2 regions of the Marinobacter sp. AN1 genome follow, and region 2 is predicted to be linked to the other one. Evidence: predicted binding sites of a transcription regulator. Region 2 holds the regulator's gene; the other holds the start of a gene.

Region 1 (7,161 bases), 670 kb from region 2:
CGGCGGCCTGTTCGGTCTGGGCTTCCACCTGCTCGCTGTTGCTGCTCATCTGGCGGACCAGTTGCTGCAGTTCATCCTGCAGGCGGGCCAAGTCCCGGTTGCCGTCGAGCACCTCACGGATAACACCGGAGACATCGTCTACCATCTGGTTGGACGCACCACCAAGGGCATTGAACTCGTCATTGGGGTTGCGGCCGATCTGCAGGCGCTCACTGAGATCACCAGCAGCGACCCGTGACAGCAGCGTGGCGGCATCCTTGAGCCGCCCGACCAGGGTGCGGGACGCCTGGGTGAGGGTGACCACCAGTACCACCAGTACCACGCCGGATACGATAATAACCAGCCACGCCGAGGCGTCCCTGGCCTGTTCAGCACGGGCAGTGGTGCTGGCGACAAGTCCGGTTTCCAGCGACTGGTTCTGGCGTTCGATGACCGCTTCCAGCTCACTTCCCAGAGAGGCCAGCTGTTGCTCCGTCCCGATAATGGCGTTGATCTGGTCTTCCGCCCGCTCGAAGGCTCCGGCAAACGCTTTTACCGCCAGCCCCAGGTCATTGTCTCCCCAGTCCATGTTGGTGATGGTTTCCTCCATACCATCGATGGCCTGGTGAGTCTGCTCAGCGGATTCCGGAGTGAAGTTGTTCAGATAGTCCGAGTAGGTGGTCATGGCCAGCTCGATATCGTCGTTCATGATCGAGATACTGATCTGGCGTAGTCCTTCATCCATGGCCTTGGTCAGCTCGCCATGGATCCCTGACGATGGATTCAGGCCCAGGGCCTGGCGCTGCTCAAGCCACTGGCGACGCAAGGCGACATAGGCAGACACCTGCTCGCGAATTTCGGTGGCTGTTGCCTGTATGCCCTCATCGGAGATCGCCCCTGCCTGGGCTACCAACTGCGCCGCCTGGTTCTCCAGTGCATCCAGCTGTTGCTGGTACTGATCCACCTCGGCCGCCTCCAGGTCGTTACTCAGCGTCTCAACCCGCAGCCACTCGCCCCACAGGGTGAGTGATGCATTCTGATACCGGTTGGCCGAGGAACGGTCCTCATAGGACTCCGACACCTGGTCGAGGCCACGCAAGGCCGCCAGGGCTACCAAAACCAGCCCGATCAGGGTTGCTGCAATCAACAACCCGAACTTCTGTCGCCACGACAGGGAAAGCAAACGCTTCACAGGGGTACTCCAGACACTGTTGTTGTAAATGATGCTCACTATAATGAAACGTAACGGCGCCAAGGTGTATTTCTTGAAACAGTTTGGTTACGAAGTGTTTCCGGGTGGAGGGGCATGGTGACGGTTAGCCGGGGCAGGAAGCTGATTGAAATGCGATCTCAAATAGTCACGGCTTACTGACTGGGACTACAATGCCAGTCGCACAAGCAAGAATCGTTGACTGTTACAGGGAGAACAACAGCTATGAACGGTATTGGATATCTGCCATTGATTCACCAAGTCTTGACGCAGTTTGCCGATGCCGAGGAAACGCGCATTCTCCATGAACTATCACGCTGAAAGGTATTCCTTTGGGTGATGACGGTCATCATTCAGGCAACGATCAAGTAAAATCTTTATAGGATCAATGGCTTTCCAATCGAGTGTGCGCTTACTATGGCCATTGAGACCGTAAAGCCGTTCTCAATGGCCATGACGAAGCAGCTTTCAGCTGCTACGGGAGCGCACCGTTACAAGTCCTGCAAGGCCCAAAGTGAGTAGAGCGAGGGTCCCTGGCTCCGGAACGGCTGCAACTCCTACAGTGAAGCCATGCCAGAACTCTTCTGGATCGGCTTCCCAGCTCAGCGAATTGACGATCCCTTGAAACTGAATGGCACCATGGAATTCATTGCCGGTGAGGATGTCACCGCCTGATACCGTATACGTCCCGTTCCCCCAATATCCTTCACCTTCGCTGAGCACTGTGAAGGGCCTGTCGAAATCATAGCTTACTGGAAGACTATTCCGGCCCTGGCTGACTATAGCGAAAATCGGATTTACGACGGCGGAGGAGAAGGTGATTGTGTTTGTGATTCCAGAACGGCTCATAGCGATCATTTCAGATGCTGTCGGCGCATTGTCGACAAAGCTGCTGGCGGTATAGGGTGCCGGTGTGCCCTCCGTCCAATAATTCGTACCGGTGCCCAGCTGTGCAAAATTCACGTCACCCGAATATTCAACCGAGACACTTCCCATAGTGCCCGAAGCTGAGCCTGCTGCACCGTTCGTGGCGGATGTCCAGTCTGTCCAACTGATTAGAGCAGCGGATGCCGGTTGAGCGGAGATTGCTGCGGCAGCAATGCCTAAAAGTATTCGCTTCTTCATTTTTTGATACCTCAAATCACTAACGTTTTTGGAAACAGAACCCCATGCCACATCAAATGATGCAGAGATAACTTTCTGGAGCGAGTCGTTCGCCCTTTTGCAAATTTCAAGCCGGCCCGACTTATCAAGCTGAATTTATTGAAGGTTTCTTTTTACTGGCTATGCGCTGGAGTCAGATGTGTAAATATAACCGACGTAATTGAGAGGCTTTTGAGGTTGGCCTGCTCAGGGCCATTTTTATTTGTATGTCTGGGCGAACGACAGTCAGTCCTGAGCAATGTAGGTTCCGTTTTTACCATTTGGCTTCTCTAAGTGGCTCTCTTGTCGCGATTTTGCCCTGGCTGGAATGCGGGGAACAGTGCGGGACACGCTGCAAAGCGAGGGTATATCGGTCTCCGTTTGTTGTCTCCTCCCGCTCTGTAAAGATTGATGCTCTTTAGGGAAGTGTCGGGTTTCTTTACATAAGGCAGTCTTTCATTGGTGGTTTTGTTTTTAACATCATGAAATATAGACGATATTTTTTGTTGGTTGGAATTTTGCTTTCTAGTACGGCGAGTCAACCCCAAGAAGGAGTTTCATGATGATTCGTAAGATGACAGGACTTGGTGCTGCGATTGCGATCCTTACGTCTGGGTCCGCAGCTGCCAGCTTCATAGATTTTGAGGATGCAAATGCTCGGAGCCTCCTTGATAACGATGCGATAACTAATGAATACCAAGGTACCAATGGCGTGGTGTTTTCTGGAGGCTTCATCGAGGCATCAGGTGGAGACGACGCCAACCCACAGGGTTTCATAACCGACCAGGTTTCATCGCCGGATGTAGATCTTTCGAATGGAACTCCGGGCCTGGGCAATTGGTTCGTTCGCACCGAGGGAGAAATTGGCCAGCGAGGCAGCGGGTCAATCTTCCTTTCCATTTTCTATGATGGGATCGTTACCGGCGCTTCCGGTGAGATTTGGGATATTGATGGCAACACCGGCCAGGGAACCGAGAAGTGGAACGTGGTTGCGCTAAACAATGGTAGCGAGGTTCTGTCAGTAGCAAGCCCAGAAGGATTCAACAACGGAACTTTATCAAGGGACGGTTTGCCCTGGTTTTTCGAACTCAATGGTGCGGTCTTCGATCAGATCAATTTCGAATTTGCCGGTACTAAAGAGTTTGGTGTCGGCCTCGGCTTCGATAACTTCACGAGTTCAGTTCCAGAGCCGGGAACTTTGGGGCTTCTAGGTCTTGGCCTCCTTGGCCTCGGTGCTGCCCGCCGTAGGTTCTCGGTGTAAACAAAGGATAGGTCCCCTTAGAAACATTTGGCTCAGGGAAGAGCGCCTTTGGAATCTGACGGTCGCGAGTAGCAGTTGACCGTTAGATAGGCTTTGCCTGAGGTGGGTTTATCAATGCCTCTCACCTACGCCCAAAAAGTGGTGCAGGTTGTTTCAAGAATTCAGCTCTAAAATCCAGATTTTCCCGAATGTGTAGTGGTCAACTAATCCCGGACAGTATTTTAAGGTTTTCTCAGCCGCAACGGGCGAAATGCACTCTGTTGACACCTGACGGGTGCCATTCTGTCTAGCCATAAAAAAAGGTTCATCGCGCTTTACCGGGAAACGCTGCTTTTATCTTTAAGAAGAAGTAGCCGTTATCCCGGTAGCCATACGCCATCCTCTTGATCACCTTGATCTTGTTGTTCATGCCTTCCAGGACGCTGGTGTTCAGGCGGTAGGTCGCACTGGCAACGATCCCCTCTACGTAGCCTTTAAGGCGCCGAGCAAACTGCTGCACGGGCGCCAGCCCACTGCTCATGGCCAACTCCAACCATTCGTTCCAGCGCCGTCTGGCCTCGGCTTCAGACGGGGCATACCACAGTTCTTTGAGTTGGTCTTTCAGCAGGTAAACGGTCATCAAGGGCTGGTTGGCTTGCAGCAACTCTTCCAGCTTCACAGCCTGTTCGGCCTTGAGGTTGCCTCGGTTCCTCAACAGCAACCAGCGACTTCGTTTAACCACCTTGCGCGCCGGTCTGTCATGACGTAGCTGGTTCGCCTGATCAACCCTGACACGGTCGATCACTTCCCGACCGAACTTGGCCACGACATGGAACAGGTCGTAAACAACACGGGCCTGTACGCAGTGGTGCTGGACTTCCAGGTCCATAGCCGTGTTCATGTCCATGGCGACCGCTTCGACCTGGGCGCAAGCTTCCGGCCCCAGCCATTCAAAGAAGGGCCGTATAGCCTGTCGGCTATTACCTTCACCAACCCATAGAACCTGCTGAGTGTCGGCATTGATCACAACGGTGGCGTAACGGTGGCCCTTGAACAGGGCAAATTCGTCCATGATCAGGCGATGTATCTGGCTGCGGTCTGGTTCGGTAACCTCACGGGCAAGCCGATGTTGATCAATGGCTTTGACCGTATGCCAATGCAACCTGCGTAAACCGCCGAAGGTTGCCACCCATTCCACGTGAAGCCTGCCACCCGGACCGGAGCAAGGCTGCCACCCATCGGAGCGTAGCGACGCGGGGTTTCTCTTCTTACTCCGAAGCCGTAGTGTCCGTCAACTTTGCCTGCCGCTTTCGCATGGATTGGCCCCGCAGACTGATCTTGTAGGCGTTGTGAACGAGCCGGTCCAGAATGGCGTCTGCCAGAGTGGCGTCACCGATCACGCCATGCCATTCCTCGATGGGTAATTGGCTAGTGGCGATAGTGGAGCGCCGGCCATGTCGGTCTTCCAGCACCTCCAGCAAGTCCCTTCGGTTCTCCGCGCTCAGCTTCATCAGCCCCCAGTCATCCAGGATCAGCACGTCGACCTTGGCCAGACTTGTCAGGAGTTTTGAGTATTGGCCGTCGCCCTTGGCAATGGTCAGCTCCCGCATCAGTCGGGTCAGGCGCACGTACTGTGCGGTGTAGCCTTCCCGGCAGGCCTTGTGTGCCAGTGCACAGGCCAGCCAGGTTTTGCCAACCCCGGTGGGACCAGTGATGAGCACGTTCAGGTGTTCTTTGACCCACTGGCAGCCAGCCAGGGACTGTACAAGCCCCTTGTCTAGGCCGCGTGAGTTCCGGTAGTCAATGTCTTCGAGGATGGCCGTGTGTCGCAGCTTGGCACGGCGCAACCGGCTGCTCATGCGCCGGTTATCTCGCTCGGTCATTTCCCGGTCCACGAGCAGCCCGAGGCGCTCCTCGAAGCTCAGATCGGTGATGTCGGGAGTGGCCGACTGATCCGCCAGGGCGGCGGCCATGCCGGTCAGTTTGAGGGCGTGGAGCTTGTCCAGTGTGGGATGTTTCAGCATGTCAGAGGTCCTTCAGTGGTAGTAGGCGGGGCCACGGATGTTGTCGTGAGTGTCGGGTAAGGCCAGCTCCTGTTGCTCTTCCAGGGGCTGCTGATCCAGGCGATGCTTGAGGATGGATTCGATGCTCTTGTAGCGGCAGCTGCCCAGCATCAGGGCGCGCTGGCAGGCGGCCTCCAGCCGGGACTCGCCGTAGCTCTGACCCAACCGGAGAATGCCCAGGCAGGAGCGGTAAGCCTGCTGTGGGTGCTTGCGGGCACCCAGTGCGGTGCGGATAAGCTTCTCCGTCGCCGGTCCGGTCTTGGCTGCCCAGGCGATCAGCCGTTCCGGCGACCACTCACCAGCCTGGCGATGGGATTCGGGCATGTGCGCGGCGATGGTGGTGTGCCGTCCCTTCTGGTCGGAACGCCGGTGACTGGCGATCCGGTTGCCCCGGTAAAAGCACTCGATGGTGTTGTGGGTGATGCGAACCTCCACCTCTTTCTTGATCAGGGTGTAGGGCACCGAGTAGTAATGCCCGTCGATGGCCACGTGGTAGTCGATGTGAACACGGGCCTTCTTCCACTCCGCGTAGACGTACGGCTCCGTCGGCAACGGTTGCAGGACCGGCTTGTCCAACTGTTCGAAGTGGTCGCGCCGGCAGCCGGGTAACTTGCGGAAGGGGCGGGTGTTCAGCCGCTCCAGCAGCTCACGGATGGTGGCGTTGAGTTGCCCCAGTGAGAAGTGTTGGCGATGGCGCAACGCTGCCAGGATCCAGCGCTCGACGATCAACACACCCCCTTCCACCTTGGCCTTGTCGCGGGGCTTACGGGCGCGCGTGGGGACGATGGCGATCCCATAATGGGTAGCCATATCCTGGTAAGTTGGATTGAGGTCCGGCTCGTATCGGTGAGCCTTGGTAACGCCCGATTTTAAATTGTCGGGGACCACTAATTCCGGCACTCCGTTCAGGTACTGGAAGGCCCGGGTGTGAGAGCCGATCCAGTCCGGCAATGTCTGGTTCCAGGTGGCTTCGGCGTAGGTGTAATTGGATGCGCCCATCACCGCGACAAAGACTTGCGCGTCATGGATCTCTCCGGTGGTGCGGTCAATGACGGGCACGGTCTGGCCGGCATAGTCCACGAACAGCTTCTCACCGGCCCGGTGGTCCTGGCGCATCACCAGGTCCAGCTTGCCCCGCCAGGCCCGGTAGTGCTCGCAGAACCAGCTGTACTGATAACCGTCCGGGTTGGCTTGCCGATACTCCTGCCAGAGCAGGAACAGGGTGACATTCTTGCCCGTGAGTTCGTCGCGAATGTGTTGCCAGTCGGGTATACCTCTGGCCTGTGCCGGCAGGTCCGGTGGCGGCGGGAACAGCAACTGCTCCAGATGGGCCTCATCCAGATCCGCTGGCAACGGCCAGCTCAGACCGGCCTCAACCGTGCGGCGCAGGTATTCGCTCACGGTGGGACGGCTGACGCCACAGGCCGCCGCAATCTGGCGGTTGCTCAGCCCTCGCTCCCACTTGAGGCGAAGAACTTCTTTGATCTTACGCATGGATAACCTCTTCGCTGGCATCGGGCCCATCT
Region 2 (7,161 bases):
GGCGGCCGGATCAGTTCGCCGTCGGACGCCTTAATGGTGAGTTCAGTCTTCGCCTGGAAGATGGTGTCATTCTTGAAAATAACGATACTGCGCAACTGTTCCGCCTGTTCAACCTGCTCAATACCGACACGTTGCAGCGACGGCTGACCTTCGATTTCTCCGATCTATACGAGGCCGGGGTGGCCTTTGATGCCATCTCCGGCCAGGGAACCCTGAAGCAGGGTACCCTGAGCTGGAATCCGGATCTCCAGCTGGCGGGCCCTTCAGGTGCCCTGCGAATGTCCGGTTCCACGAACCTTGCAAACCGTACGCTGGACATGCGGCTGGTAGTGATCCTGCCCCTCACCCAGAACCTGCCACTGGCGGCGATCCTCATGGGGGCATCACCTCCCGTTGGCGGTGCGCTGTTTGTGTTGGACAAACTGCTGGGGGAGCCATTGAGTAAACTGACCAGTGCAACCTATAGTGTCGGTGGCACCTGGGACGATCCCGAGGTCAACCTGCGCAATATCTTTGACGCCGGCAACCAGGACTGAGGGTTCCGAAGGACCGCTATCCGATCGAAATCCTGCACCAGGAGGACGCTATGCCCAAGACAATGGTCGCCGCTATCCAGATGGTCAGCACCCATGATATTGATGACAACCTGCACCAGGCTTCCCTGTTGCTGGCCCAGGCTGGCAAGCAGGGGGCGAGGGTAGCCGTGCTGCCGGAAAACTTTGCCGTGCTGGATACTGCGAATATGCCGGTCCATGGTGGCCGGGAGGTCAGCGTCGATGGCCCGATTCGCCGCTTTCTTTCTGAGCAGGCCCGCAAGCACGGTATCTGGATCGTTGGTGGGTCGCTACCCATTGCGGCCAGGCCTGATGGTAGCCCCCTGGCGAGCAGGGTGAGGGCAAGTTGTATTGTGGTGGATGACAGCGGTGTCGAGGTCGCCCGATACGACAAGGTCCACCTGTTTGATGCCATGGTGGAGGACAGTCAGGGGCAATACCGTGAATCGGATACCTTTGAGCCTGGTGAGCAGCTGGTGACCGTGGATACACCCGCCGGACGGCTGGGCCTGGCGATCTGTTACGACTTGCGGTTCCCGGAGATTTTCCGGCAACTACGGGAGCAGCAGGTGGACTGGATAACCCTGCCAAGCGCCTTTACCTGGCAGACCGGCGACGCCCACTGGCATCCGCTGATTCGTGCCCGGGCCATTGAGAACCAGGTATGGATGGTCGCGCCGGGGCAGGGTGGTCAAAACAGCGAGCGGCGCCGGACCTATGGTCACTCGATGGTTGTGGACCCATGGGGCAAGGTAGTGAAAGAACTTGCCGAAGGCGCTGGCGTGATCACGGCAGAGCTTAATATGGACTATCTGCAGGAAGTGCGCCAGCGGATGCCGGTATGGGAGCACCGCCGGCTCTGACGCTTTCAGGCGGATTTTTCGGATTCGTCGATACACTCCCGCAAATAACGGAACAGCTTCCTGGCCTGGCCAGTATTCTTGCCGGTCTTGACGTCCTTCTGGGCGTTTCGCAGCAGGTTACGCAGGTGCTGCACATCGGTGGCAGGGCATTGCTCAACGAATCCTGATACCGCGGGGTTGCCCTCCTCGATCAGGCGGTCGCGCCAACGTTCGGCCAGGTGGTGACGACGAGTGTGCTCCTCACTGCCTGCGTCAAAGGCCTCTACCGCCCGGCGCAGGGCCTCCGGATCTACTTCGTTGCGAATGACCTTGCCCACGTACTGGAGGTGCCGGCGGCGAGCCTCGTGCTGGTGGATCCGCCGGGATTCCACGATGGCCGCTTTCAGCGTTTCACTCATGGGCAGGCCCGTGAGCTGGTCATCACTGAGGTCCATCATGCGCTTACCCAGATCCTGGAGAGCGTGCATTTCACGCTTCAACTGGGATTTGCTCTTGATGGACTCGTCGTCCTCCGGAACCCGGTTATCTTCCTGTTTGCTCACGTCTTACTCGCCCTCGCCAAAATAGTCGTTGATCAGTGCCTCGAGGGCAGCAATCGCCTGTTGCTCGTCCGGCCCCTCGGCCACCAGTTCTACCTCTGTTCCCTGGCTCGCTGCCAGCATCATCACGGGCATGATGCTCTTGGCATCCACCTGGCGGTTGCCCTTGACCAGTTCCACGCGGCTGTCGTACCGGGACGCGGTTTCGACGAGTTTCGCCGCAGCGCGGGCGTGTAGCCCAAGTTTGTTAATGATGGTGACGGACTGGCGAATCATGGGTTACCACGGTGTTGCGGGTTCAGGTGAGGCAACTCCGTGTGCCGGGTCTGAACCTGGTTGTAGGATTTGCTGAAATAACGGGACAGCTGTTCGCAGACGTACACCGAACGATGCTGGCCGCCGGTGCAGCCAATGGAGATGGTCATATAACTGCGGTTGCTGTTGCTGAACTGGGGCAGCCAGGTTTCCAGGAACCGGGTCAGGTCGTCGATCATCCGGTTGGTCATCGGGTCCGATCCCAGGAAGTCGATCACCGGCTGGTCGACGCCGGTGAAACGGCGCAGCTGGGGATCCCAGTAGGGATTGGGCAGGCAGCGCACATCCAGCACGTAATCAGAGTCCACCGGTACCCCGTGTTTGAAACCGAAAGACTGGAACAGCAGGGCCAGGTCCTGCTCGCTCCGGCCGATAATGCGCTGCTTGACGGTATCCCGTAACTCGTACATGGACAGCTCGGTCGTGTCCAGGTAGAGGTCTGCCAGCTGGGCAATAGGTTCCAGTAATTTCTTTTCGTACCGTATGGCCTCAGTCAGGGAAGTCTGGTCGTCGCTGAGGGGGTGTTTGCGACGGGTGGCGTGGAAACGTTGCAGCAGCGACTGCTCGGTGGCATCCAGGTAGATAATTTCGGTCACGATGCCAGCTTCCATCAGGCGCTGATGGATCGCTTCGAAGTTGGCAATCTCATTGGACAGGTTGCGGGCATCGATACTGACCGCGATATTTTCCAGGCGGCTGCCGGAGGTTCCGGCCATTGCCTCGGTGGTCAGCGGGAACAGCAGGCCAATGGGCAGGTTGTCGATGCAGTAGAAGCCCAGGTCTTCAAGCACGTGGAGTGCGGTACTCTTGCCGGAACCGGAGCGGCCGCTAACGATGATCAGTTTCATGGGACTGGTCCTCTGGTAGCTTTGCCGAAGCCGTTGTGGGCGTCGGGCGACATCCGGACCGGATCAGCGGTTTCCGGTTATCTTCTGATAGAGCCCGTCATTGCTGGTGCAGGCCCGCAGGGCATCGCAGAAACTACGGTCATTGAACTGTTCGGCCAACTGGCTCAGCAGTTCGAGGTGTTCAGAGGTGGCTTCCCGGGGCACGATCAGTGTAAACAACAGGTCTACCGGCTGGTTGTCAATGGCGTCAAAGGCCACGCCTTCTTCCAGCGTTACCAGTGCTCCCACAACCCGGGTGCAACCATCCAGACGACAGTGTGGAATGGCAATACCCTGACCAATACCAGTGCTGCCAAGGCGCTCCCGGGCGATCAGGTTGTTGAAGATCTGGGTTTCGTCGAGTTCCGGGTACTGGCCAGCCACTTTTTCGGAAATGAACTCCAGAATGCGCTTCTTGCTGGTGCCATTAACACGGCACAGCGTCAGTTCCGGCGCCAGGATGTTGTTGATGGTCAAGGTCGAATCGGTCATGGATTCTCATCGGTCCCGATAAAAAAATGCTGCGGTACGAGGTCGTACCGCAGCGTTGTGAGTCAGATTATAGCCGTTACAGTGTCACAATCGTTAGCGGGCCGTGGCTCCGTGCGCCCGATCAACGTTCTTTTCCTTGTGCTTGAGGATCTGGCGGTCAAGTTTGTCTACCAGTGCATCAATAGCAGCGTACATGTCGTCGTTCTCGGCCTTGGCGTGAATTTCGCCGCCTACGACATGCAGGGTGGCCTCTGCAATCTGACGTACCTTCTCCACTTCCAGCGTCACCTGGCAGTTACTGATGTGATCGAAGTGGCGTTCGAGCTTCTGGAATTTTTCGTTGATGTAATCCTTCAGCGAGGGAGTCAGTTCTACGTGATGACCGGAAATGTTCATTTGCATGGGCTTCTCCTGTTTGTCAGACCCTTTGTTCAGACCAGTCGTTTCCGCTCGTTTGAGGGCGGAATGTGCATGGCTTCACGATACTTGGCTACCGTGCGCCTGGCCACCTTTATGCCCTGCTCTCCCAGCATGGTGGCAATCTTGCTGTCGCTGAGCGGCTTTTTCGGGGTTTCTGCCGCGATCAGTTTGCGGATCATGGCACGAATGGCTGTGGAAGAACATTCGCCGCCCTCCTCCGTGCTTACATGACTCGAGAAGAAATACTTCAGCTCGAAGATGCCACGGGGGGTGTGCATGTATTTTTGCGTGGTGACCCGGGAAATGGTGGATTCGTGCATTTCCACGGCCTGGGCGATGTCCGACAGTATCAGCGGTTTCATCGCTTCTTCCCCATGGTCCAGAAAACCCTGCTGATGTTCAACAATTCGTGTCGCGACCTTTAACAGGGTTTCATTACGACTCTGCAGGCTCTTGATAAACCACTTGGCTTCCTGGAGCTGGTCGCGCAGGTAGGTGTTATCAGCGCTGCTGTCCGCCCGGCGTATAAGCGAAGCATAGCTCGTATTGACGCGAATACGCGGTGCAATCTCCGGGTTCAGCTCCACCCGCCAGCGACCATTGTCCTTGCGAACAATTACATCGGGGATGACATAGTCCGGTTCGGACCGGTCCAGTGCATTGCCGGGGTGGGGGTTGAGGGAGGTGATGACGGCCAGCACATCCCTTAGCTGGTCTTCTTTCAGGCGGCTTCGGCGAAGCAGCTGGGCGTAGTCACGGTTGCCCAGCAGGTTGATGTAGTGGGTGATCACCAGCCGGGCCTTGTCCAGCCAGGGGGTGTCCGGGGGTAACTGGTTAAGTTGTATCAGCAGGCATTCCTGGAGATCCCTGGCGAATACGCCCGGGGGGTCAAAGTGCTGCAGGCGGTGGAGTACTGCCTCCACTTCGTCCAGTTCGACGGGGTCGTCATCGGTTTCGTCTTCCAGGCCGGAATGTATGTCTTCCGGCGTGGCCGTCAGGTAGCCCCGTTCATCCACAGCGTCCAGCAGGGCATGGGCAATGGCGCTGTCTCGCTCGCTCAGTGGAGTCAGGTTGAGCTGCCACTCGAGGTGGTCCCGCAGGGTTTCGGCGGCGGGGTTGCGGCTGTCAAAATCCATGTCGTTGTCGTCATCGCCGCGGGAGGCGGGTGCTGGCGCCGACTGGTAAATGTCATCCCAGGCGGTATCCACTGGCAGGTCATCGGGAATGGTGTCACCGCTGTTGTTCTCTGCCGACCAGTCGGATTCCTCCCAGGTGTTGTCCGCTGCGCTTTCGCCCTCAGAGGCGGACACGGATTCATCGCTGCGCTCGTCCCGCTCGTTGTCCCTCTCGGCATCAGAACTTTCCTGGTCGTCGTCCTCGGAGGTTTCCAGCATGGGGTTGGAGTCCAGTGCCTGCTGGATTTCCTGTTGCAGGTCCAGGGTGGACAGCTGGAGCAGACGGATCGCCTGTTGCAGTTGCGGGGTCATTGTGAGGCTCTGACCCATCTTTAACTGTAAGGAGGCTTTCATCACCATGAGTTCACGTCCATCACCCTTCTGAGGTTACCGATAACATGTGTTAGCCCGAAGTTGTCTGATCCAGCTCAAAAAACTGGCAATATCAGGGAAAAATATCAGTGTTACCGGATACTTGGAATTAACAAGCAAGTTCTTTGCCGAGTGTACCCCCTTGCCGCATTGAAGACAATTGCTGCAACCGGCGCCAGTTTACAGATCGGGGCAGGGCGTACCGGAATCGCCGCCGATCTCAGAGCCTGAATTCATCCCCGAGATAGACGTCTTTGACCTGCTGATTGGCCAGGACTTCTTCCGAGGAACCCGAGGCAATAATGTGTCCACTGCTGACGATATACGCCTTTTCGCAGATATCCAGGGTTTCCCGCACGTTATGATCGGTGATCAGCACACCGATGCCCTTGTCCCGCAAGTGGCGGATAATCTGCTTGATGTCACTCACCGAGATCGGGTCCACGCCGGCAAAGGGTTCATCCAGCAGGATGAAGGCTGGTTCCATCGCCAGGGCTCGGGCTATTTCCACTCTGCGACGCTCCCCGCCGGAGAGGGCCATGCCGGCGCTGTCACGGATGTGGGTAATGTGGAATTCCTGCAGCAGCTCTTCCATTTTTTCTTCCCGCTGGCGCCGGTTCAGGTCCTTGCGGGTTTCCAGTATGGCCATGAGGTTGTCGCTCACGGAGAGCTTGCGGAAAACAGAGGCCTCCTGGGGCAGGTAGCCTATACCCTGACGGGCGCGCCCATGCATGGGCAACGGTGTGATGTCCTTGCCGTCTATACTGATGTGGCCGTGGTCCGCCGGCACCAGGCCAACGATCATATAGAAGCAGGTGGTCTTGCCGGCCCCGTTAGGGCCAAGCAGTCCGACGATCTGCCCGCTCTCGATACTCAGGGAGACGTCGATGACGACTTTTTTCTGTTTGTAGCTCTTGGCGAGGTGGTTCGCCTGTAACAATGCCATAGCGAGTGCCGTCAGTTACTGCTGGATGAACTGTTGCCCCTGGGCTGGATCACCATTCGACCCGGCCGGATCCTTCACCGGTTTCAGTGCGGCCTTCACCGGTGACAATCCGGTTGGCCGTGTCGTAGTTGATGATGGCGCCACGGAACTCGTCTTCCCCCTGCTCAACAACGGCCTCTTGCTCAAAGCGAAGCAGGTTCTCACTGGCGGAGTAATGGATCTCCAGCGCTTCGGCGTGGACGGGGCCCTCGGTTGCGGTCGCAGGCCGGTCGTAAGTGGCCGGGCGGCCCCGGGCGTGGATGCGGTCCAGTCCCTCGCTACCCCTGTAAACGTCGACCCGGTCAGCTGTGAGCAGCACGTCACCTTGGCGAACGTCGACATTGCCCCGGTAAATGGCGGTGCCCTGATTGTCGTCCAGGCGGGCGGAGTCCGCAGTGATCCGGATAGGCTCGTCCGAGTTCATGTCGAAAGCGCCAGCCGGCAGAGTGGCAACCAGCGTTACCAGGACAAGCAGGCAGCGCAGCGGGCTACTGACGGGTTTCATAGATTCCCTCAACGGAGTTCTCCAGTTCCAGCACCCGCTCATCGAGCCAGCCGG

Evidence for each region. Region 2 encodes sigma-54, which starts transcription at its own class of promoters, with help from an activator protein. Its sites were predicted from a motif close to ANTGGCATNNANNTTGCTNT; they were not measured.
Region 1: LJ360_RS03700 (PEP-CTERM sorting domain-containing protein) is a predicted target of sigma-54. The motif match lies at 2,838-2,857, and genes of this name have one in related genera.

Annotation. Positions count from the first base shown of each region.
Region 1 covers NZ_CP110342.1:819,155-826,315, forward strand. Annotated here, with positions in the region: gene LJ360_RS03690 (methyl-accepting chemotaxis protein) at 1-1,171, opposite strand, end outside; gene LJ360_RS03695 (PEP-CTERM sorting domain-containing protein) at 1,658-2,314, opposite strand; gene LJ360_RS03700 (PEP-CTERM sorting domain-containing protein) at 2,892-3,593, shown strand; partial or broken gene LJ360_RS03705 (ISL3 family transposase) at 3,898-4,734, opposite strand; gene istB (IS21-like element ISSpu5 family helper ATPase IstB) at 4,841-5,596, opposite strand; gene istA (IS21 family transposase) at 5,609-7,150, opposite strand.
Region 2 covers NZ_CP110342.1:1,485,275-1,492,435, forward strand. Annotated here, with positions in the region: gene LJ360_RS06735 (YhdP family protein) at 1-536, shown strand, start outside; gene LJ360_RS06740 (carbon-nitrogen hydrolase family protein) at 587-1,417, shown strand; gene yjgA (ribosome biogenesis factor YjgA) at 1,423-1,959, opposite strand; gene LJ360_RS06750 (HPr family phosphocarrier protein) at 1,963-2,232, opposite strand; gene rapZ (RNase adapter RapZ) at 2,229-3,119, opposite strand; gene ptsN (PTS IIA-like nitrogen regulatory protein PtsN) at 3,183-3,650, opposite strand; gene hpf (ribosome hibernation promoting factor) at 3,744-4,052, opposite strand; gene LJ360_RS06770 (RNA polymerase factor sigma-54) at 4,082-5,599, opposite strand; gene lptB (LPS export ABC transporter ATP-binding protein) at 5,838-6,563, opposite strand; gene lptA (lipopolysaccharide transport periplasmic protein LptA) at 6,613-7,107, opposite strand; gene lptC (LPS export ABC transporter periplasmic protein LptC) at 7,091-7,161, opposite strand, start outside.